Regions from separate parts of the Streptomyces sp. NPDC047525 genome, predicted to be linked through region 1. Evidence: riboswitches for the same ligand, from Rfam matches in the RefSeq annotation. Region 1 holds a riboswitch; each other region holds the start of a gene.
The links. A riboswitch is a leader RNA that binds a small molecule or an ion and turns the genes downstream of it on or off. The one in region 1 is predicted to bind cobalamin.
Positions count from the first base shown of each region.

Region 2: it holds a riboswitch for cobalamin, as region 1 does, so the genes downstream of both, ABZ833_RS14285 (ABC transporter substrate-binding protein) here and ABZ833_RS17440 (ABC transporter substrate-binding protein) in region 1, are expected to answer to the same signal.
Region 3: it holds a riboswitch for cobalamin, as region 1 does, so the genes downstream of both, ABZ833_RS40950 (cobalamin biosynthesis protein) here and ABZ833_RS17440 (ABC transporter substrate-binding protein) in region 1, are expected to answer to the same signal.

Region 1 is NZ_JBEYTL010000005.1:432,397-440,170, forward strand. Features, by position in the region: gene ABZ833_RS17415 (cysteine synthase) at 1-112, opposite strand, end outside; gene ABZ833_RS17420 (MoaD/ThiS family protein) at 119-397, opposite strand; gene ABZ833_RS17425 (putative leader peptide) at 536-637, opposite strand; gene ABZ833_RS17430 (ABC transporter ATP-binding protein) at 707-1,510, opposite strand; gene ABZ833_RS17435 (iron ABC transporter permease) at 1,507-2,502, opposite strand; gene ABZ833_RS17440 (ABC transporter substrate-binding protein) at 2,619-3,602, opposite strand; cobalamin riboswitch at 3,645-3,792, opposite strand; gene ABZ833_RS17445 (M67 family metallopeptidase) at 3,765-4,187, opposite strand; gene ABZ833_RS17450 (amino acid permease) at 4,271-5,743, opposite strand; gene ABZ833_RS17455 (DUF2017 domain-containing protein) at 6,096-6,692, opposite strand; gene clpS (ATP-dependent Clp protease adapter ClpS) at 6,704-7,018, opposite strand; gene ABZ833_RS17465 (nicotinate phosphoribosyltransferase) at 7,099-7,774, shown strand, end outside.
Region 2 is NZ_JBEYTL010000004.1:407,590-415,363, forward strand. Features, by position in the region: gene glnA (type I glutamate--ammonia ligase) at 1-1,010, shown strand, start outside; gene ABZ833_RS14260 (alpha/beta fold hydrolase) at 1,177-1,947, shown strand; gene ABZ833_RS14265 (ABATE domain-containing protein) at 2,044-2,661, opposite strand; gene ABZ833_RS14270 (MBL fold metallo-hydrolase) at 2,779-3,582, shown strand; gene ABZ833_RS14275 (ABC transporter ATP-binding protein) at 3,617-4,432, opposite strand; gene ABZ833_RS14280 (iron chelate uptake ABC transporter family permease subunit) at 4,429-5,460, opposite strand; gene ABZ833_RS14285 (ABC transporter substrate-binding protein) at 5,457-6,500, opposite strand; cobalamin riboswitch at 6,593-6,779, opposite strand; gene ABZ833_RS14290 (VOC family protein) at 6,837-7,286, opposite strand; gene ABZ833_RS14295 (helix-turn-helix domain-containing protein) at 7,292-7,774, opposite strand, start outside.
Region 3 is NZ_JBEYTL010000024.1:44,682-52,455, reverse strand. Features, by position in the region: gene ABZ833_RS40970 (cobyrinate a,c-diamide synthase) at 1-1,281, opposite strand, end outside; gene cobO (cob(I)yrinic acid a,c-diamide adenosyltransferase) at 1,275-1,883, opposite strand; gene ABZ833_RS40960 (putative cobaltochelatase) at 1,883-3,943, opposite strand; gene ABZ833_RS40955 (cobyric acid synthase) at 3,995-5,503, opposite strand; gene ABZ833_RS40950 (cobalamin biosynthesis protein) at 5,500-6,441, opposite strand; cobalamin riboswitch at 6,546-6,680, opposite strand; gene ABZ833_RS40945 (DUF397 domain-containing protein) at 6,918-7,181, shown strand; gene ABZ833_RS40940 (hypothetical protein) at 7,247-7,432, opposite strand; gene ABZ833_RS40935 (hypothetical protein) at 7,419-7,774, opposite strand, start outside.

The sequences.
Region 1 (7,774 bases):
TACGGTCCTCCAGCTTCGCCCAGATGCGGACGTCGTCGGAGGGCGAGAGGCGCGGCAGGCGGACGAGGGGCGTGTTGCCCACGGCCGCCAGCGGGGAGTCGTAGCGAGGCATCCGCGATCAGACCATGCCGCCGGCCACGGCCGGGAGGATCGTGACGTTGTCGCCGTCCGTGAGCTTGGTGGTGATGCCGTCCAGGAAGCGGACGTCCTCGTCGTTCAGGTACACGTTCACGAAGCGGCGCAGCTTGTCGCCGTCCACGATGCGCTCGGCGATGCCCGCGTGCCGCGAGTCGAGGTCGGTGAAGAGCTCGGCGAGGGTGTCCCCGCTGCCCTCGACGGCCTTGGCGCCGTCGGTGTAGGTGCGGAGGATGGTCGGGATGCGGACCTCGATGGCCATGGCTGGGGGCTCCTGTCGGGAGAAGTCACGTGGGTGGGCGCGCGGCGGCCCGGTCGTGCGGGTGCGTCAGTTCGAGTGCGTAGGCAGAGGCGTTACGCGCAGGTGGCGCCGCGGCTCACGGCCGTACGGCGGCGGCTGTCAGCGCGAACAGATCGCGCTGGAGAGCCTGCACAAATCGACGTGCAGACGCGCAACGAGCAGCATGCCCGGCATCTTGTCGCTCACGTCGTGGGGAACCATGCGGTCATCGTATCGATTCCCGGTCCGGGTTCTGGAATGTGATCTCACATGGTGGATGGAATGCGTCCATCACGTGGATGACGGGAGGCGTGGCCCCGCTGTGGGCAGGTAGGTGACCGTCGGGGCGCCCGTGGCCGGGTGCACCGCGACCTCCGCTGTGACTCCATACACATCGGCGAGGAGCTCGCTGGTCAGGACCTCCTTCGGCGGTCCCGACGCGACCAGGCGGCCGGCGTCGAGCACGTACAGACGGTCGCAGTAGTAGGCCGCCAGATTGAGGTCGTGCAGGGCCAGGAGATTCGTCGTGCCGAGGTCGCGGACCAGGGAGAGGATCTCCAGCTGGTAGCGGATGTCCAGGTGGTTGGTCGGTTCGTCGAGGACGAGGACCCCGGGCTGCTGCACCAGCGCCCTCGCCACGAGCGCGCGCTGGCGCTCGCCGCCGGAGAGCCCGGCGAAGGTGCGGTGGGCGAGGTCCGCCGCGCCGACCCGCTCGAGGGCCCCGTCGACCAGGACGGCGTCCCGCGCGGTGTCCGCCTCCCAGAAGCGCTTGTGCGGGGAGCGGCCCATGGCGACGATCTGCCGGACGGTGAGCTCGAAGCCGGTGTGCCCGTCCTGCGGGACGGTGGCGATGCGCCGTGCGCGGTCCTTGGCCGAGCGGGCCGCGAGGTCGTCGCCGTCCAGGAGCACGCGGCCGCCGGTGGGCGCGAGAGTGCCGTAGACGCAGCGCAGGAGGGTGGTCTTGCCGCTGCCGTTGGGGCCGACGAGGCCGACGGTCTCGCCTCGGTCGGCGTGCAGGGTGACGTCGTCGACGAGGGTCTTCTCACCTGTGCGGTAGGAGAGGGATTCGGTGCGCAGGAGGGCCGGGTCGCTCATGCGGTGGCCTCCGTACGGTTCCTTCGCAGCATCCACAGGAAGAACGGGCCGCCCGTCAGCGCCGTCAGGACGCCGACCGGGATGTCCTGCGGCGCAGCCACCGTGCGCGCGGCGAGGTCGGCGGTCACCAGGAACACCGCGCCCATCAGGGCCACCACTGGCAGGAGCGCCCGGTGCGCGGCGCCGACCAGCATCCGGGCCGCGTGCGGCACCATCAGGCCGACGAAGCCGATGGCTCCGCTGTACGCGACGAGTACGCCGGTCAGGAGCGAGGCGAGGACGAAGACGGCGGCGCGGAAGCGGGCCGTGTCCAGACCGAGGACGGTGGCGCCCTCCTCGCCGACCAGGAGCAGGTCGAGGGGGCGGGCCAGGACGACGAGCAGCGCCGTGCCCGCGATCAGGGCGGCGCCCGGCAGGGCGAGCATGTCCCAGCGGGCGCTGCCGAGGCCGCCGAGCGTCCAGTACAGGACTTCCTTCAGGTGGTCCGCGCTGTCGGCCATGATCAGGATCAGGCTGGTCAGGGCGGAGAGGATGTACGAGACGGCCACTCCGGCCAGGATCAGGCGGCCGGTGGCGAACCCTCCCCCGCCGGACCTGGCCAGGGTGTAGACGACGAGCAGGGAGAGCAGCGCGCCGACGAAGGCCGCGGCCGGGATGGTGACGGTGACGGACACGCCCGCGCCGATGCCGAAGGCGCTGCCGAGGACGATGACGGCGACGGCTCCCGCGGACGCTCCGGAGGAGACGCCGAGGAGGAACGGGTCGGCCAGCGGGTTCCTCACCAGGGCCTGGAGGACGGTGCCGATGACGGCGAGCCCCGCGCCTACGGCTGCGCCGAGCAGGACCCGGGGCAGGCGGACGTCAAGGACGATCGTGCGGAACGGGGAAGGCTGTGCCCCTCCCGTCAGGATCTCCAGGACGTCAGCCGTGGGGATGCGGACCGACCCCAGGGCCAGGCCCGCAACGACCGCCGCCGCGAGGGCCACCAGCAGCCCGGCGACGACGGTGCCGTAACGGAGTCTTCCCCTGCCCCTCGACCGGTGGCCGTCGATCACCGGCTCCGCCGAGTTCGTCCTCAAACGCCGGACGGGCTGAACCCCCTGCCCCTTCACAGCTGGTCCGCCAGCTTGCTCACCGCCGCCGGTGCCCGCACCCCCACCACCGCGTCCGACAGCGGAAGCACCGCGAAGCGCTTGTGCTTGATGGCGGGGACGTCCGCGAGGACCGGGTCGTCGAGGAGGCGCTTCTTCTTCTGGGCGACCGTCGTGCCGCCGTAGTCGAGGATCACGATCACCTCGGGCTTGCGGTCGACCACCGACTCCCAGGACGCGTCGCCGAAGGACTTGTCCAGGTCGGCGAAGACGTTGCGGCCGCCCGCCCGCTCGATGATGTCGTTGCCGATGCCACGGCCGCCCGCCGTGAACGCGGTCTTGTCGCCGCTGTCGTAGACGAAGACCGGGAGGGGCTTCCTGGACTTCAGCTTCTTCGCGGTGGCGGACAGTTCGCCCTTCGCCGCGGCCACCCACTTGTCCGCCCGCGGCCGCACACCGAACGTGCTGCCGACCTCGCGGACCTCCTTGTAGACGTCGTCCATCGAGACCGCCCGCTTCGCGCAGCCCTCGACGTTGAGGCGGCTCTCGATGCCGGACTTCGCCAGGGCCCCGCGGCTGCGGCCCTCGCCCGCCAGGAAGGCGCTCGCGTAGCCGCCGTAGACGTAGTCGGGGTTGGCGGCAAGGAGCTTCTCGTAGGAGGGGTACTCCTTGGCGAGGACGGGGGTGTCCGCGTACGCCTTCGCGTACTTCGGCAGGACCTTGTCGTCCAGGTACGCCGTCCCCGCGAGGTGGTCCTTCAGGCCGAGCTCCAGCATCACTTCCGTCGCGTGCTGGTTCATCGTCACGGCGCGCTTCGGGGGTGCTTCGTACGTCGTCTTCACGCCGCAGTTCGTGACCGTGTACGGGAAGCCCTGTGTCTTGGACCCCGGCTTCGCCTCCGAGCCGCCGGAGGAGGAAGAGGTGGACGAACACGCTGCCAGCGGGGCCAGCAGGGCCGCGGCGATGAGCACGCGTATGTGTGCGCGAATGGGGCGGGGCATGGCTGAGCGCCTCCTCCAGGGGATTCCGCGTCCCCTGCGTCGTGGGAGAAGAAGGCGGCAGGTCAGTTCCTGACTGCCCCACCCGCGGAGGGTGGGGTCACAGTGGCGGGACCGTGCCGGATTCGCACCGGCTTCCTGGGTCCTGCCGCCTCAAGGTGAAGCTCAGTATGCCTGGACGATCTCGACCTCTTCCTCGGTGACCTCGCCGTCGACGATCCGGAAGGAGCGGAACTGGAACTCGCCCGCGCCGTCGGTGTCGGCCGTGGAGACCAGGACGTAGTGGGCGCCCGGCTCGTTCGCGTACGTGATGTCCGTGCGCGAGGGGTACGCCTCGGTCGCCGTGTGCGAGTGGTAGACGATCACCGGCTCCTCGTCGCGGTCGTCCATCTCGCGGTAGAGCTTGAGGAGGTCGCCCGAGTCGAACTCGTAGAACGTGGGCGAGCGGGCCGCGTTCAGCATCGGGATGAAGCGCTCCGGGCGGCCGGTGCCCTCCGGGCCCGCGACCACACCGCAGGCCTCGTCGGGGTGGTCCTGGCGCGCGTGCGCGACGATCTGGTCGTGGAGGGCCTGGGTGAGGGTCAGCATGGCAGCCAGGATAAGCAGAAGGGCCGACCCGTACCGAAGAGTGGTACGGACCGGCCCACATGCTGGGATCAGGCGTTACGGCACTACTTCACCGCGTCCTGCGGCTCGGCCTCGCCGCCGCCCGACGGCTGCGCGTTGCCGCGCTTCTGCATGACCAGGTAGCCGACGCCGAGGATCAGGGCCCAGACAGGAGCCGCGTAGAGCGAGATCCGCGCGTCCTTGTCGACGCCCATCATCACGATGACCATCGCGATGAAGGCGAGGGCGAACCAGCTCGTGTACGGGGCTCCCGGCGCCCGGAAGGTGGACTGCGGCAGCTCGCCGCGGTCGGCCTTGCGGCGGTACTTGATCTGGCAGACCAGGATCATGATCCAGGCCCACATGCCGGAGATGGTCGCGAAGGAGACGACGTAGTTGAACGCCTCGCCCGGCCACTGGTAGTTGATCCACACGCCGACCAGCATCAGTGCTGCGGAGAAGGTGGTGCCGACCAGCGGCAGGCCGTTCCTCGTGAGCTTGGTGAAGAACTTTGGGCCCTGGCCGTTGAGCGCCAGGTCGCGCAGCATGCGGCCGGTGGAGTACATGCCGGAGTTGCAGGAGGAGAGCGCGGCCGTCAGGACGACGAAGTTGACGATCGCGGCGCCGACGCCGAGGCCCATCTTGTCGAAGGCGGCGACGAACGGCGAGACGCCCGGCACGAACTCCGTCCACGGCACGACCGAGAGGATCATGATGAGCGCGCCGACGTAGAAGACGGCGATGCGCCACGGCACGGTGTTGATGGCCTTGGGCAGGACGGTCTTCGGGTCCTTGGACTCGCCCGCGGTGACGCCGACGAGCTCGACGGCCAGGAAGGCGAACATCACGATCTGCAGCGTCATCAGCGTGGAGCCGATGCCGTTCGGGAAGAAGCCGCCCTGGTCCCACAGGTGGGTCACGGAAGCGGTGTCACCGGCGTCGGAGAAGCCGATGGTGAGGATGCCGAGGCAGATCAGGATCATGCCGATGATCGCGGTGACCTTGACCATCGAGAACCAGAACTCGAGCTCGCCGAAGAGCTTCACGGAGATCAGGTTGGCGCCGTACAGGATGACCGTGAAGATCAGCGCGTAGGCCCATTGTGGAATGGAGTCGTGCGTCCAGTACTGCATGTACTGGGCCGCCGCCGTGACTTCCGTGATGCCGGTGACGACCCAGAAGAGCCAGTACGTCCAGCCGGTCACGTACCCGAAGAACGGGCCGATGAATTCACGTGCGTACTCCGAGAAGGAGCCCGACACGGCGCGGTACATGAGCAGCTCGCCCAGGGCCCGCATGATGAAGAAGATGACGAGGCCGGCGATGGCGTACGCCAGGATGAGGCTCGGGCCGGCCTTGTGAATGGCCTTGCCCGCACCGAGGAACAGGCCGGTGCCGATGGCACCGCCGATCGCGATCATCTGGATCTGCCGGGCACCGAGCCCGCGCTGATAACCCTCGCCTGACGAACCGGACGAACCGCCCGCTCCGTCGGCCTCATTGCCGTCGTGGTGCTCTTCGACCTGCACTGAGGTCATGGTGACGCCTTTCTCCACGCTAGATCCGTGCCCGCAGTCTGCGTAATGGCCACGGATCAGGTCCTGATCCCCCCGGATATGGATGGAGTGCTACCGGCGGTCTGCCGGCCCGAGCGCCACCGGTGACATGGGTGGCGTCACCGAGTGGTCGTGAAGATTTATCACGGCCGCAACAGTGATCGGCCGAGCCGCGTGTGGCCCATGCCACGAGAAGAACCGGACAAAATTCCCTCGCCGCATCAAAGACGGGCAGCCGAGTAACACGATCGTTATCCGGATTTGAGCGTCCGATGAGCGAACGGAAGGTAACCGCTGCTACATACAACGACTTTGCGCGGCCCGGGTGTGACTTCTAACCGATGAGCGTGCCGACCAGCGTCTCCTGCAGACCGCCCAGCCAGAGGTAGGCCATCACCATCGGCTTGCGGGGGTCCGAGTCCGGCAGCTGGAAGAGCACGTCCGTGTCGTCCTCGTCGGTCACCTCGAGGCGCGCGCCGATCGCCAGGCGCAGGTCGTTGAGCGCGCCGAGCCAGTGCCGCGACTCGTCGGCCGACAGCTTCAGCACGGCGCCGCCCTCGCCCTTCGACGTCAGGGCGTCGAGGCAGCGGATCACCACCAGGGCGTCGTCACGTTTCTTGGCCCGCAGGTCGTTCTCGGTGAAGCGCCTGAACTCCGATGAGTACGCGCGCAGTTCGTCCTCGTCGGCCTTCTCGCTGCCGGGGCCGCCGTACGCGTCAGGAAGCAGCCGCTTGAGAACCGGGTCGGTGGGCGGCTCGCTCGGCCCCTCCGCGAACAGCTCCGCGAGGGGGTCGTCGGATGCGTCCTCGGCCGGGCCCGGCCCGATCAGCTCCAGGAGCTGCACGGCGAGGGAGCGGATGATCGAGATCTCGACCTCGTCGAGCGCGACGGCGGCGCCGCCCCCGGGAATGGCTTCGAATTGTCCTGGCATCAGATGCGTCGCTACTTCCGGTCCTGCTGGAGGGTGGCCCACAGCCCGTATCCGTGCATGGCCTGTACGTCGCGCTCCATCTCCTCGCGGGAGCCGGTGGAGACGACGGCCCGGCCCTTGTGATGCACGTCCATCATCAGCTTCGTGGCCTTCTCCTTCGAGTACCCGAAGTAGGACTGGAACACATAGGTCACGTAACTCATCAAATTGACCGGGTCGTTGTGGACGAGCGTGATCCAGGGGACGTCGGGCTCCGGGACGGCGAACGTCTCTTCGTCCGATTCCGGGCGGGTGATCTCTGCGGGAGCCGTACTCACTTGTCCCATGCTGCCACCCGCAGGGGGCCCTCGCACAAATGGGCTCACGAAATCGTCAGAGTGACGAGATGCGGGGTAGCATCCTTCGTATGAACACAGCGGACCTTGGGCTGCCGGTGGATGTTCCGTCGACAGCGCTCTTCACGGATCACTACGAGCTCACGATGCTGCAGGCCGCGCTGAAGGCCGGCACCGCCGATCGGCGCTCCGTCTTCGAGGTCTTCACGCGCAGACTGCCCGAGGGGCGCCGCTATGGAGTGGTGGCCGGAACCGGCCGGGTCCTGGACGCCGTCGAGAACTTCCGCTTCGACGCCGACGTCATCGGATTCCTGCGCGAGCGCCGTGTCGTCGACGAGGCGACCTTGGAGTGGCTCTCCTCGTACCGCTTCAGCGGTGACGTCTGGGGCTATCCGGAGGGCGAGGTCTACTTCCCCGGATCGCCGATCCTGCGCGTCGAGGGCTCCTTCGCGGAGTGTGTGCTCCTGGAGACGGTGATCCTCTCCATCCTCAACCACGACTCGGCGATCGCGGCCGCCGCGTCCCGGATGGCCTCGGCCGCCGGTGAGCGCCCGCTGATCGAGATGGGCGCACGGCGTACGCACGAGCTGGCGGCCGTCGCCGCCTCGCGCGCCGCGTACGTCGGCGGCTTCACCACCACGTCCGACCTCGCCGCAGGGTTCCGCTACGACATCCCCACGGTCGGCACGTCGGCCCACGCCTTCACCCTTCTGCACGACAACGAGCGCGACGCGTTCCAGGCCCAGG
Region 2 (7,774 bases), on a different contig from region 1:
TCTTCGACAACGTCCGCTTCCAGACGTCGGCGAACGAGAGCTTCTACCACATCGACTCCGAGGCGGGCGCCTGGAACACCGGTGCGGTCGAGAACAACCGTGGCTACAAGGTCCGCTACAAGGGCGGCTACTTCCCGGCCCCGCCGGTCGACCACTTCGCGGACCTCCGCGCGGAGATCTCCCTGGAGCTGGACAAGAACGGCCTCCAGGTCGAGCGCCAGCACCACGAGGTCGGCACGGCCGGCCAGGCGGAGATCAACTACAAGTTCAACACGCTGCTCGCCGCGGCCGACGACCTGATGCTCTTCAAGTACATCGTGAAGAACGTCGCCTGGCGCAACGAGAAGACCGCGACCTTCATGCCGAAGCCGATCTTCGGTGACAACGGCTCGGGCATGCACGTCCACCAGTCGCTGTGGGCCAACGGCGACCCGCTCTTCTACGACGAGCAGGGCTACGCGGGCCTCTCGGACACCGCCCGCTACTACATCGGCGGCATCCTCAAGCACGCCCCGTCGCTGCTCGCCTTCACGAACCCGACGGTGAACTCGTACCACCGCCTGGTCCCGGGCTTCGAGGCGCCGGTCAACATGGTGTACTCGCAGCGCAACCGCTCGGCCGCCATGCGTATCCCGATCACGGGCTCGAACCCGAAGGCCAAGCGCGTCGAGTTCCGCGCGCCCGACCCGTCCTCGAACCCGTACCTCGCGTTCTCGGCCCTCCTGATGGCCGGCCTTGACGGCGTGAAGAACAAGATCGAGCCGCCGGAGCCGATCGACAAGGACCTCTACGAACTGGCCCCCGAGGAGCACGCGGGCGTCGCCCAGGTCCCGACCTCCCTCCCGGCCGTCCTCGACGCCCTCGAGGCGGACCACGAGTACCTCCTGGCTGGCGGTGTCTTCACCCCCGACCTGATCGAGACGTGGATCGACTACAAGCGCACGAACGAGATCGCCCCGATCCAGCTGCGGCCGCACCCGCACGAGTTCGAGCTGTATTTCGACATCTAAATCGCGGGTCGGGTGAGCCCGACGTCGCGTCAGCATGGACAGTGGGCCGTCTCCCGGAACGGGGAGGCGGCCCACTGTTCTGTTGGTCTCGCGCCAGCACCGGCTAGTGTCGCTCTCGTCTCCCTCCCCCCCCCACCATCAGTCCCTGCTTAGGTGAGCACCCCACATGAACGAAAAAGTGAGATTCCCGAGCGTCGTCGGCCCCCAGCTGGCCGGGGTGATCGACCTGCCGGAGGGCGAGATCCGAGGCTGGGGGCTCTTCGCGCACGGATTCACCCTGGGCAAGGAATCACCGGCCGCCTCGCGCGTCAGCAAGCAGCTGGCACGTGAGGGGATCGGCATGCTGCGCTTCGACAATCTCGGGATCGGAGACTCCGAGGGCGACTGGGGGGACGGTTCCTTCACCGTCAAGGTGCAGGACACCGTCCGTGCCGCGGCCTTCATGGCGGAGCGAGGGACTCCGGTGGATTTGCTGGTGGGGCACTCGTGGGGAGGCGCCGCCGCGATCGCAGCCGCGCGCGAGATCGTCGGCCTGCGCGCGCTGGCCACGATTGCGGCGCCCGTCGATCCCAGTCATGTCGAGCTGCAGTACGACTCGGTCCTGGAGAAGGTCCTCAGTGACGGGGCGCACGAGTGGTTCGTCGGCGGGAGGACTCTGGTTCTCAAGCGTGCCTTCGTCGAGGACGTGCGCCGGGCTCACCTGCGCGACCGGATCGGCGAGGTGGACCTTCCGCTCCTCGTCGCGCATTCGCCCACCGACTCCACCGTCGACATCTCCAATGCCGCGGAGATCTTCCAGGAGGCACGGCACCCGCGAAGCTTCATCTCGCTCGAAGGCGCGGACCATCTGTTGACCGCGCGAGGGCAGGCGCAACGGGCCGCCCACATCATCAGCGCCTGGGCCGACCAGTACCTCGACGAGCCGCGGCCCCGCTAGGCGGCATCTCCAGCTCAGACGCAAGCAGCGAGGGCCGCCGCCTCCCACCGGAGGCGGCGGCCCTCGCTGCTGTGTCGTGCGTCCTCCTCGGTCCCGTCAGCCCGCCTTCGGCTGCGCGCGTCGTGCGTAGGCGCGGGCCGCTCGGGCGCGGTCGCCGCAGCGGGTCGAGCACCAGTGGCGGCGGCCGTGGCGGAGCAGGTAGCGGTTGCAGGGTGGGGAGCCGCAGGCCGTGAGGCGGTCCGCTTCGGGGGACGTCAGGAGGTCCGCGGTGTCGGCGGCCAGGGTCGCCAGGGCGTGTTCGACGATCTGGGTCGTGGGGTGGGAGGCCGCGCGGTACAGGCCGCGGGCGGGGTCCCAGTGCAGCAGGGAGGCCGCGGGCGCTCTGGTCAGGGCTTCGTTCAGGGCCGACAGTGCGCTCGCCGGGGGTGCGTAGCCCGCGAGCCGCGCTGCCAGGAGGGACCTGATCTGCTCCCGCAGGGTTCGCAGCTGTGCCGTGCACATCTCCTGGAGGCCCGCGTCGGCCGGGGCCAGGTCGCGTTCGGTGAGCCACCGGTTCGCGTCCGCCGGGGTGCCGAGGAGGTCGGTGAACTGGCCGCCGGGCAGGGCGAGGGCGCTGTTCGCGAAGTCCAGTGCCACGTACTGCTCCGCGCCCGGCGCGGGCGGCGGGGCCGGTTCGGCGGTCGCGGTTTCTACGGTCTCCTTCACGAGTCTCATGGTACGCCTTGCCTTCATCCGTGAGAAACAGCTACGGTTTATCACGGATAGGAAGCCCCCTATCCGTGAGGCACCTCATCCGTGAGGTCCCCGATCCGTGAGGTGTGTGTTTCTTTCATGGCTGCTTCCGACACGACCGGCACGACCGACCAGCAGATCCCCGTACGCGTCTTCGGCGGCCCGACCGCCCTCTTCGAGTACGGCGGTCTGAGATTCCTCACCGACCCCACCTTCGACGCTCCCGGCGACTACCCCGCCCCCGGCGGCCCCGCCCTCACCAAGACGGCGCCCGCCGCCGGCTCCCCCGACGACCTCGGTCCCGTCGACGTGGTCCTGCTCTCGCACGACGAGCACCCCGACAACCTCGACACCTCGGGCCGGGCCCTGCTCGCCGGCATACCGCTCACCCTCACCACTCCCGGCGGCGGGCGCCGCCTGCGCGAGAGCCTGGGCACAAAGGTGAAGGGACTCGGCGACTGGGAGTCCGTCGAGCTCGAGAGGCCCGGCGGCGGACAGGTCACCGTGACGGGCGTGCCCGCCGTCCACGGTCCCGGCAGGCGCGAGGACGTCGAACCGTTCGTCGGCGAGGTCGTCGGCTTCGTCCTGACCGGCGACGGCCTGCCCACGGTCTACGTCAGCGGCGACAACGCCTCACTCGGCGCGGTCGAGGAGACCGCCGCACGGTTCGGCCCGGTGGACACCGCCGTCCTGTTCGCGGGCGCTCCCCGCTTCCCCGTCCTGTTCGACGGCGCACCGCTCGTCCTCGACAGCGCCCAGGCCGCCGAGGCCGCGAAGATCCTCGGGGCGCGCCGGGTCGTCCCCGTCCACTTCGACAGCTGGGCCCACTTCACCGAGGGGCGGGACGAGCTGGTGTCCGCCTTCGCCGCCGCCGGTCTCGCCGACCGTCTCAGCCTGGGCTGAGCCGGTCGGACGGGGAGCTGAGGCCCGGAGGAACTCAGGCGCGCAGGAAGCGGATCGACGGGCGCGGCTCCGGGCCGTCGTCCGCCGTCGTCACCACCGCCCTCACCCCGTACACCTTCGCGATCAGCTCCTCCGTGATCACCTCGCCCGGCGTGCCCGACGCGTACGCGACTCCCTCGCGCAGGACCAGTACGTGATCGCAGAACATCGCCGCCAGGTTCAGGTCGTGCAGGGCGATGACGCTCGTCAGGGGGAGGTCCGCCACCAGGGAGAGGAGGTCCAACTGGTGCTGGATGTCCAGGTGGTTGGTCGGTTCGTCCAGGAGGAGTTCCTGGGGGGTCTGGGCCAAGGCCCTTGCTATCTGGACCCGTTGGCGTTCGCCGCCGGAGAGCGTGTGCCAGGACTGGCCCGCCCGGTCGGAGAGACCGGTGCGGGTCAGGGCCTCGCGCACCGCCTCGTCGTCCTGGGGCATGGAGGGTGACCACGCCCTGCGGTGCGGGATGCGGCCCAGGCGTACGACCTCCTCCACCGACAGCTCGACCTGCGTGGTGGCGTCCTGGTCCACCACCGCCACCCGGCGTGCCACCGTGCGGCGGCCCACGTCCCGCAGCGGTCGGCCGTCCAGGGTGACCACTCCCGATGCGGGGGCCAGGACTCCCGCCAGGACGCGCAGGAGCGTGGACTTGCCCGAGCCGTTCGGGCCGAGGAGGCCGACCGTGGCTCCGGGGGGCGGGGCCAGGGTCACCCCGTCGACGATGAGGCGGCCGCCTGCCTCTCTGGTCACCCGGTCGGCGCGCAGGCCGGGTCCGGCAAATGAGGGTGAGGGCGTGCCGTCCGTGCGTGCAGTCATGTCGTCTTCCGAGTGCGGTAGAGGACCAGGACGAACGCCGGGACGCCGATCAGGGACGTCACCACACCCACCGGCACCTCCTGCGGGTCGAGGACCGTACGGGCCAGCGTGTCCACCCACACCAGGAACACCGCGCCCGCGAGCGCCGTGACCGGGAGCAGCCTCGCGTGCCCGGAGCCGACCAGGGCGCGCGCCGCGTGCGGCAGGACCAGGCCCACGAAGCCGATGGCGCCCGCGCTGCTGACCAGGGCCGCCGTGAGCAGGGCCGTGACGGAGAGCAGGATCAGCCGGGTGCGGGCGACATGGACCCCCAGCGTCGCCGCCGCGTCCTGGCCGAACACGAACGCGTCCAGGGTGCGGGCGTGCGCCAGGCAGACCGCGAGGGACACGAAGAGCACCGCCCCGCACATCCACACATCCGTCCAGCCCACCCCGCTCAACGAGCCGAGCAGCCAGAACAGGACGCCGCGCGTCGTCTCCGCGTCGCCCGCCGTGAGGATCACGAACGAGGTGAGCGCGGAGAAGAGCTGCATCGCCGCCACTCCGGACAGCACCACGCGGTCGGTGCTCCCGCCCAGGGTGTGGCTGAGCAGCAGGACGAGGGCGAAGGAGAACACGGCCCCCACGAAGGCGCCCGCCGAGATCGACACCACTCCCCCGCCGACCCCCAGGACGACGATCGCGACCGCGCCGGTGGACGCCCCCGAGGAGACACCGAGCACGAAGGGGTCGGCGAGCGGGTTGCGCAGGAGGGACTGGAGGACCGTTCCGCAGACCGCGAGGCCGGCGCCGCAGACCGCCGCGAGGAGCGTGCGCGGCATGCGCAGGTTCCAGACGATGCCGTCCCGGATGGGCGTGAGCGTGGCCTCTCCCCAGCCGAGGTGCGCCGCCACCGCCGACCACACGTCCGGTACGGAGATGTCCGCGGGGCCGATGGTGACGGCCACCGCCACGGAGAGGGCGAGGGCGGCGACACCGGCCGTCCAGAGCAGGGTCTGCCGTATGCCGCCCGTGAGGGCTCCCGTCACTTGGCGAGCCCGAACTCGCGCAAGGCGTCGGCGACTTGCTCCACGCCGTCCACCGTGCGGATCGTCGGGTTCATGGCCTGGCCGCTCAGGAGCACGTACCGCTTCTTCTTCACGGCGGTCAGGTTCTTGGTGACCGGGTTGGACTCCAGGAACTCGATCTTCTTCTTCGCGCTCTCGGCCGTTTGCGACTTGCGCGTGAGGTCGCCGATGACCAGGACGTCCGGGTCGCGGTCCGCCACCGTCTCCCAGTTGATCTGGGGCCACTCCTCGCGGGTGTCGTCGAAGACGTTCTTCACGCCCAGTTCGCGGGTGATGATGCCCGGCGCACCGCAGCAGCCCGCCATGTAGGGCGCGTCGGAGTTGGCGAACCAGTAGAGGAGCGTCGTGTCGGACGCCTCACTCACCTTGATGGTCTTCTTGGCCTTCGCCACCCGGCCCTTGAGCTCCGCGATCAGGCGTTCGCCGCGCTTCTCGACCCCGAAGGCCTCGGCCAGGTCCCGGATCTCGCCGTACACCGTGTCCATGGTCAGCGTCTTGTCGCGGCGGCCGTCGCCGTCGCCGCTGTTGTCCTTGCCCGCGCAGTCGGAGGGCGAGACATAGGCGGGTACGCCGAGTTCGGCGAACTTGGCGCGGTCGGCGACGCCGCCCTTGCTGACCGTCGCCAGGAAGGAGGCGGTGACGAAGTCCGGTTCCTCGGCGAGGACCTTCTCGAAGGAGGGGTAGCTGTCGGCGAGCCGCTCGACCTTGGAGTTGTCCTTCTCCAGACCCTTGAGGACCGGGTCCGTCCAGGTGCCGGTGCCGGCCATGCGGTCCGCGAGGCCGAGCGAGAGCAGGATCTCGGTGGAGCCCTGGTCGAGGGAGACCGCCCGCTGCGGCGGCGCCTTGATCTCCGCCTTCTTGCCGCAGGAGGTGAGGGTGAGCGGGTAGCCGCCGGCCTTCTCGGCCGAGGAGTTCGCGGAGTCCGAGGAGTCCGAGGAGCCGCCCGACGAGCCACACGCGCTCAGGGTGACGGCCAGGGCTGCGGCGAGAAAGCCGGACATACGTACACGACGGGCTGTGGAGGACACACGATCCCTTGAGTCTCACGGCTCATACGCGGAGCCTGGCCTGCTTCGTCACCTCCGCCGCTCGGTGCGCGGGCGAAGGTGCCAGCAGGTCTTCGGACTCGGGGATCGGCCGGGCGGGGCGCCTTCCCAGGCGTCCGTGGACGCCCAGTGGCCGTGGCCCCGCCCGTTCCCCCTCACCGCTGCGCGTCAGTTCCGGATTCGCACCGGATTCCCTGGCCCTGGTGTGGGTTGACTGGCGTCCGCAAGCTATCACGCAGGGCCAGGGCGTCTTCCGTCGCGCGAGGCCAGGGCATCTGCCGTCACGCGAGGTCAGGCCGCCTTGTCGGGCCTCGGTGCCCCGCGGTAGGTGCCGAAGGACCACTTGTTGCCCTCGGGGTCGGCGATCGCGAACTCCCGGCTGCCGTACGGCTGGTCCTCGATCTCACGGATGATCTCGACCCCGGCGGCGGTGAGCCGCTGGTAGAGGTCGTCCACGTGGTCGGTGACGACATACGCCCCGAACGTGCCCGGCTTCAGGCACCAGGCCTCGGACTTCTCGTCGTACGAGCCGAGCATGATCGCACCGCCCTCGGGCCAGTCGAGCTCGGCGTGGGCCACGCGGTCGCCGTCCTCGTAGACGGCGGTGCGCAGGAAACCGACCGTGCCGACCAGGAAGTCGATCAGGGCGGGGGCGTCGTGAGCCTGGAGGGAGGGCCAGACGGCGGGGGCACGCCCGGCGGAGGCGGACGGGGACTGCTGCTGCTTCTCGGTGGTGTTCATGGGGCCTACTCTTCGCCCCCGCCATAGCTCCCGGCTTGGATATTCCGGCACTCTTCGGCCAGCCAGCCGCTGGGGCTCACCCCGGTGTACTGCCGGAAGTCCCGCACCAGGTGGGAGTGGTCGTAGTAACCGCAGTCCGCGGCGACGCGGGCCAGATCGGGAGCGACGCCCGCCGCCACGGAGCGTGCGACGGCGCCGCGGGCGCGCTGGAAGCGCATCAGGCGTCCCGCCTGCTTGGGGCTCAGGCCCGTCTCCGCGCGGAAGAGCGTGGTGAGGCGGCGTTCGCTCAGCGCGACGTGCCGGGAGAGACCGCGCAGGGTGCCCGCGCCCCGGTGCCGGGCCAGCCAGGCCCAGGCCTCCGCGACCTCGGGACGTACGGATCCGGCGGTGTCCCCGGCGGCCACGCGCTGCCTCAAGTAGGCGGACAGGGAGGCGAATCGCTCCTGCCAGCCGCCCTGCTCGCACAGCAGCTCCCGTACGTCGGCGGC
Region 3 (7,774 bases), on a different contig from region 1:
CTGCTGCACGAAGCCTTCGACGCGTCGTTCCGGGGAGTGCAGACCCCAGGCGGGAGCCGCCCCGGCGCCCGGTTCGACGACGGTGCGGTGGAACTCGTGCCCGCGCATCCGGGTCCCGACGGCCGCGAGCGGGCTGTCGGACACGGCGACGGCCTCGCGGTACCCGAGGGTGAGCCGTTCGGACATCCGCGAGCGGGCGTCGAGCACGCCGCACATGGGCTTTCCGTCCAACTCCCGTGTCAGATAGAGCAGTCCGGCGCACTCGGCGGCGACGGGCGCCCCGCTCAGCGCCAGCTCGGCGACGATCTTCCGCAGCGGTTCGTTGGCGGAGAGCTCGGGCGCGTACACCTCGGGGAACCCGCCGCCGATGATCAGCCCCGCGGTGCCGGGCGGCAGTTCCTCGTCGTGCAGCGGGTCGAAGGTCACGACGTCGGCGCCCGCGGCGGTGAGCAGCTCGGCGTGCTCGGCGTAGGAGAAGGAGAAGGCGGCCCCACCGGCGACGGCGACGACCGGCCGACGGCCGTCTCCCTTCCGCCCCTCAGGCGTTCCCGGAGCTTCCGCACCCGGATCCCACGTCTCACCGCTCATCGCGGGCGCACTGCGCGCCAGCGCGAGGATCGCGTCGAGGTCGCAGCCCTCCCGCACCCGGGAGGCGAGCGCGGCCACCGACTCGACGGCTTCGGCCTGCCGCTCGGCCACCGGGACGAGCCCCAGATGCCGCGAGGGCGCCTTGACCTGCTGCACCCGCCCCAGCGCGCCGAGGACCGGCACCCCGGACTCCTCCAGGGCGTCCCGCAGCAGCTCCTCGTGGCGCGCGGACCCCACCTTGTTGAGGATCACGCCCCCGATCCGCACCTGCGGATCCCAGGACGCGAAGCCGTGCACCAGCGCGGCGACCGAGCGGGACTGGGAGGACGCGTCGACGACCAGGACCACCGGCGCCCGGAGCAGCTTCGACACATGCGCGGTGGAAGCGAGTTCACCTTGGCCGGACGCCCCGTCGAACATCCCCATGACGCCCTCGACCACGGCGAGATCGCATCCGCGGGCCCCGTGGTTGAACAAGGGCGCCACCATCCCGGGCCCGCACAGATACGCGTCGAGATTGCGCCCCGGGCGCCCCGTGGCCAGCGCGTGATACCCGGGGTCGATGTAGTCGGGCCCCACCTTGTGCGGGGACACCGCGAGCCCGGCCTCCGAGAACGCGGCCATCAGACCCGTGGCCACGGTCGTCTTGCCGCACCCGGAAGACGGCGCGGCAACGACAAGCCGAGCTACCACTCGATGCCCCTCTGGCCCTTCTGACCGGCGTCCATCGGGTGCTTGACCTTGGACATGTCGGTGACGAGATCGGCGAACTCGACCAGGGCGTCCGGTGCGTAGCGCCCGGTGATGACGACGTGCTGGTGTCCGGGACGATTCCGGAGAACCTCGACCACCTCGTCCACGTCGATCCACCCCCAGTGCAGGAGATAGGCGAACTCGTCGAGAACGTACAGCTGGTACGTCTCGGCGGCGAGGTCACGCTTGACCTGCTCCCACCCCTCGCGGGCCTTGTCCTCGTGGCTCGGCTCGCCCTCGGCGGGCGCCCGCTGGATCCACGACCAGCCCTCGCCCATCTTGTTCCAGGTGACGGACCCGCCCTCGTCGGACGCCCCGAGCACCTTGAGGGCGTTCTCCTCGCCGACCTTCCACTTCGCCGACTTCACGAACTGGAAGACCCCGATGGGCCACCCCTGATTCCACGCCCGCAGCGCCATCCCGAAAGCGGCGGTGGACTTCCCCTTGCCGATCCCGGTGTGCACCATCACCAGCGGACGGTTGCGCCGCTGACGCGTGGTGAGCCCGTCGTCCGGCACCACGTTCGGCTGTCCCTGAGGCATCAGGCCACGCTCCTCATACGAGTTCCAGTTACGTCCTTGACGAGCCCGGCGATGGACTCCGCCCGCAGTTCGTCCAGCGTCACGACGGTCCCGCCGAGCTCGCCCGCGAGCTGCCCGGCGAGCCCGAGCCGCACGTGCCCCGACTCGCAGTCGACGACCACGGAAGCGATCCCCGCGGCCCCGAAAAGGCGCGCCGCACGCCCCGCCCTGGCCACCGGCTCCACGCCTCCCGTGGCCCGGCCGTCCGTGACGACCACGACCAGCGGACGCCGCGCCGGGTCCCGCAGCCGCTCGACCCGCAGCACGTCGTGCGCCTTGAGCAGCCCGGCGGCGACCGGCGTACGCCCGCCCGTGGGCAGCGTCTCCAGGCGAGCGGCGGCCGCGTCGACGGACGAGGTGGGCGGCAGCGCCACCTCGGCGTCGGACCCCCGGAAGGTGACGAGCCCGACCTTGTCCCGCCGCTGGTAGGCGTCGAGCAGCAGCGAGAGCACCGCTCCCTTCACGGCGCTCATCCGCTGCCGCGCCGCCATGGACCCGGAGGCGTCCACGACGAAGAGCACGAGGTTGCCCTCACGCCCCTCGCGCGTCGCCTGCCGCAGATCGTCCCGCCGCACGACGAGCCCCCGCCCCGAGCGCCCACGCGCCCGCTGGTGCGGGGCGGCCGCCTGCACGGTCGCCGCCAGGTGCAGCTTGGTGAGCGCCCCTTGAGGCCGCCGGGCCCCGGTGGTCCGCCCGTGCTCGGTCCGCGCCCGGGAGCGCCGCCCCGCGGCACCCTCGCCGAGGCCGGGCACGGTCAGCATCTTCGTGCGGAACGGCTCGGAGGCCTGCACGGGCTGCTGCTCACCGCCGCCGGCCGGGGCCTGCGCGGGGACCTGTGCGGGGGAGGAGTCGTCGTCCTGCCCGGTCTGCCGGTCGTCGGCGGCGGGCGCGTCGGACGTGTCAGGGGTGTCCGGGGTGTCGGGTCCGCCCTGGGGCGGCTGCCCGCCCCCGCCGGGCCCGTCGTCGTCGGGCTCGGGGTCGTCGTCCCCGTCGCCCCCGGTGTCACTGCCGTCACCGGCCTGCTCCAGCGTGTCGTCGAGCTTGTCCTCGTCGAGCCCCGGAGCGTCGAAGGGGTTGCGCCGACGCCGGTGCGGAAGGGCGAGGAGGGCGGCCTGCCGCACATCCTCGGCGAGCACGTCGCTGCGTCCCGCCCAGGCGGCAAGCGCCGTCGCGGTACGCGCCATCACGATGTCCGCGCGCATCCCGTCGACCTCGAAGGCCGCACAGGTGGCGGCGATCTGCCGCAACGCCCCGTCGCCGAGCCGTACTTGGGGGAGCAGCGCGCGCGCCGCGACGATCCGCTCCCGCAGCGCGGACTCGTCGTCGTGCCACCGCGCGGCGAAGCCTTCGGCGTCGTCGTCGTACGCGAGCCGCCGTCGTACGACCTCGACCCGCTGATCGGTCTCGCGGGACGCGGCGACCTCGACGGTGAGCCCGAACCGGTCGAGCAACTGCGGGCGCAGTTCGCCCTCTTCGGGGTTCATGGTGCCCACGAGCAGGAACCGGGCGGCATGCCGCACGGACACGCCCTCACGCTCCACGTACGAGGCACCCATGGCGGCGGCGTCGAGCAGCAGGTCGACCAAGTGGTCGTGCAGCAGGTTGACTTCGTCGACGTAGAGGATGCCGCGGTGGGCGTCGGCGAGCAGGCCGGGCTCGAAGGCCTTCACGCCCTCGGACAGCGCCCGCTCGATGTCGAGCGCACCGACGAGACGGTCCTCGGACGCGCCGACGGGCAGCTCGACCATCCGCGCGTCGCGCACGGCGGCCCCGCCGGCGTCGTGCGGCCCGTCGGGGCAGGCCGGGTCGGGGGCGGCCGGATCGCAGGAGAAGCGGCATCCGGCGACGACGGGCACCTGCGGAAGGAGGGCGGAAAGGGCCCGCACGGCGGTGGACTTGGCGGTCCCCTTCTCCCCGCGCACGAGCACGCCGCCGACGGCGGGCGAGACGGCGTTGAGCAGCAGGGCGAGCCGCAGGTCGTCCTGCCCGACGAGAGCGGTGAACGGATAGGGGGTACTCACAAGGCCTCCATTACGTGGTGCGGGGCGGGGCAGGGGACAGCGGCAGGAGGGTCATGAGGGCGCCCCCGGTGGGATGAAGGGGAGGCCGGGCGGGGCGCCGGTCTCGATCAGACGGAACAGGGCGTCCGTGTCCGCGTGTTCCTCGATCAGGTCACCGAGCAGGTCGAGCTGCTCCTCGCGCAGCGCGCCGAAGCTGGTGTCGGGCGCGGGCACGAAGCGGCGCCCCGCGGCGCGGGCGACCTCGGTGAGGAAGCGGCGCCGGAACGCGTCGGACTCCAGGGAGCCGTGCCAGTGCGTGCCCCACACCTCGCCGACGCGGCAGCCGTCCAAGAAGGGCTCTCCGCCCAGGACTTGGGCGACGCCGTGATGGATCTCGTACCCCTCGACGGGTTCTCCGAGGGCCTCGCCGACCGGGCGCGCGAGGGTCTTCTCGCGCTCGAAGCGCACGCGCACGGGCAGCAGTCCGAGCCCGTCGACGGCTCCGGCCCGCGACTCGACGTCGTCCTCGATGTGCTCGCCGAGCACCTGGAAGCCACCGCAGATCCCGAGCACGGGACGCCCCTCGGCGGCGCGCCGCGCGATGGCGTCCGCGAGGCCGCGCTCGCGCAGCCACTGAAGGGCGCGCACCGTCCCGCGCGTCCCCGGCACGACCACCAGATCGGCGTCGACGAGCTCGTCGGCCCGGTCCACGAACCGCACGACGACGCCGGGTTCGGCGGCCAGCGCGTCCACGTCCGTGAAGTTCGACATCAGCGGCACGGCACAGACGGCGACCCGCAGCACGTCCTCACCGACCGGGGGAGCGACGACGGACTCCCTGACGGCACCCCGCAGGGACACCCGCAGGCCGTCCTCCTCGTCGATGCCGAGGCCGTGCTGGAACGGCAGCACACCGAACGTACGCCGCCCGGTGAGCCCCAGCAGCATGTCGAGCCCGGGTTCGAGCAGCGAGACGTCGCCCCGGAACTTGTTGACGAGATACCCGGCGACCAGCTCCTGGTCTTCGGCGCCGAGCAGCGCTGTCGTCCCGAAGAAGGAGGCGAAGACGCCACCGCGGTCGATGTCGCCGACGACGAGGACGGGGAAGCGGGCGGCCCGCGCGATCCCCATGTTCACGATGTCCGTACGCCGCAGATTGATCTCGGCGGGACTGCCCGCGCCTTCGCAGATCACGGCGTCATAGCTGCCCCGAAGTTCCTCCAGGCATCCCACGACGGTGGAGAGCAGTGCTTCCTGCCGCCCACCGTGGTAGCCCCGCGCGGTCATCTCGCCCACGGGCTTGCCCATCAGGACGACCTGGCTGCTGCGGTCGCTGCCCGGCTTGAGCAGCACGGGATTCATCAGCGCGCTCGGCTCGACGCGGGCGGCCTGCGCCTGCATGGCCTGGGCGCGCCCGATCTCGGCACCTTCGCGCGTGACGAAGGAGTTGAGGGACATGTTCTGTGCCTTGAAGGGCGCGACGGAGACCCCCTTGCGGGCCAGCCACCGGCAGATCCCGGCGGTGACGACGCTCTTCCCCGCGTCGGACGTGGTCCCTGCGACGAGCAGTCCACCACTCATGAGGCCCTGCCTTTCCGTATCGTGCTCACGGCCGCGGCGACCCCCAGGGTCAGCAGCCCCACCCGCCGCGACAGCTTCACGGCCCGCTCGATGTCGGCGACTTCGACGCCCCGCCCTTCCCCGTTCAGGACGGGCCGGTGCTCGACACGCCCCGCGTACGAGAGAGTCCCCCCGAGCCGTACGCCCAACGCCCCGGCGAAGGCGGCCTCGACGGGCCCCGCGTTGGGGCTCGGGTGCTTGGCGGCGTCGTCACGCCAGGCCCGCAGCGCACCGCGCGGCGAGTCCCCCGCCGCGGCCGCGAGCACGGCGGTGAGCCGGGCGCCCGGCCATCCCAGTACGTCGTCCAGGCGGGCGGAGGCCCACCCGTAGCGCCGGTACTTCGCGGACTTGTGCCCGACCATGGCGTCCAGCGTGTTCACGGCCCGGAAGCCGACAAGCCCGGGGACCCCGCCCAGAGCCCCCCACACCAGGGCCCCCACCACCGCGTCGGACGTGTTCTCGGCGACGGACTCGACCACGGCACGCGCGATGCCGTCGGCATCCAGCGCCTGCGGATCGCGCCCGCACAGATGCGGCAGCCGTTCCCGCGCCACCTCGACGTCCCCGGCGGCGAGCGCCCCGCCGATGGCCCGCGCCTCACGGCCGAGGGAGGTGCCGCCGACCACGGCCCAGGTGGTGGCCGCGGTCAGCGCGACGGACGCGGCGCGGGAGTCACGTACGAGAGAAGAGACCAGGGCGGCGGCACCGGCCGCGCCCCCGGCACACACCACGGCGTGCAGGGCGCCCCACCCGCGGTGGTCACGCCACAGCACACGCTCGACGGCGCCGGCGGCCCGCCCGAACGCGGCGACCGGGTGCCCGCGACGAGGATCGCCGAGGAACAGATCACCGAGGAGGCCGGCGGCGGCGCCGTACGCGAAGTCGCGATCGGCACGCACGGGTTCAGCCGGCCGGTACGTGGAGGGGAACAGACAGGGGCACAGGAACCGGCAACGGGCGGCCGCGCATGGCGATATGTCCTCACTCAGGGTGTCCGCGCCCTGGTTCGACGTGACCGGCGGGGAGAGTTCCTGGCTTCCGAGGAGTCCGCTCCTCGATGACAGTGGCGGGACCGCGCCGGATTCGCACCGGCTTCCTCTCCTGCCGCCGTAATGGCTCCGGCAGTCCACCACGCCCGCGAACGCCCGTCAACTTGCCGTTGACCTGGGACGGGAGAGTGTGCCGAGGCACACATGGGGCCGGTTTTTCCCTAGGCCTGGAAATTGAACTTTCCTAGACTGGAACGCGACAACCGGAGAGCGGTCCACGAGTGATTCGGTCCGGGTCGTTACGTGGTGTGGTGGTTCTCGGCGGACCTCTCGGCCCTCCGAGATCACGGCGCTATCGTGCATCGGCGTGGGCGGAGCACGCCGACATGGACGCGCGTCGAGCGGCGCCGGCTCTCGGGCAGGGGGAGGTCGGCGTGGCCAAGGAAAGTCCGTGCGGGTGCTTCTGGCGCAGGAGCAGCTACAGCGGGGCCGACGGAGATTGCGTCGAAGTCGCCTTCATACGGAATGCGGTGATCGTCCGTGATTCGCAGAACCCGTCGGGGCCACGTGTCGTCTTCTCCGACAAGCGCTGGCAGGCGTTCCTGAACGCTTTCGTCGGTGCCGGGGGAGAAAGAGGGGGAACAGGATGACTGAGCATCATCTCGCCGAAGTGCGGCACCTGGTGAACGGTGTGCACGGGGGGAAGCGGAAGGCATCAGGGGTTGTCGTGGTGGTGGCGGGGTGTGTGCTGCTCGGCGCGGCCGCCACCCTGGTCGGCGCGGCGGCTTCGCTGCTGGTCGAGGGCACGGCCGCCCGTCTCGCCGTCTGGGCCTTCGCGGCCATGGCGGCCGCCGTGTCCATCGGGCTCTGGTGGGGCTTGGCCGAGTTCAGGCAGGATCATCGGCCTCGGCCCTGGGCTCGGGCCGCTGAGCGGGAACCACAGCACGGCGGTCGTCGCTGAGTGTGGGCGTCGCCCCTGTCTGCGAGATCAACTGGGTGAGCTGGCGGCTCAGCGCGATCACGGGGGCCGAGAAGACGGCGATCACCGAGCCGACCGTCCAGAAGCCCGTCATGCCGACGGCGCCCAGGACGACGAGCACTCCGGTGAGCGTCAGCACCAGAACGAGTATGCAGCCGGTGCAGTAGACGATCCTGGTCGTGAACATCCGGAGGCTGTCGTCCGTGCGGTGGCGGTCCAGCGTGTCCATCCGGTCCGTGCGGCCCTGGTTGGCCATCGCTTCGC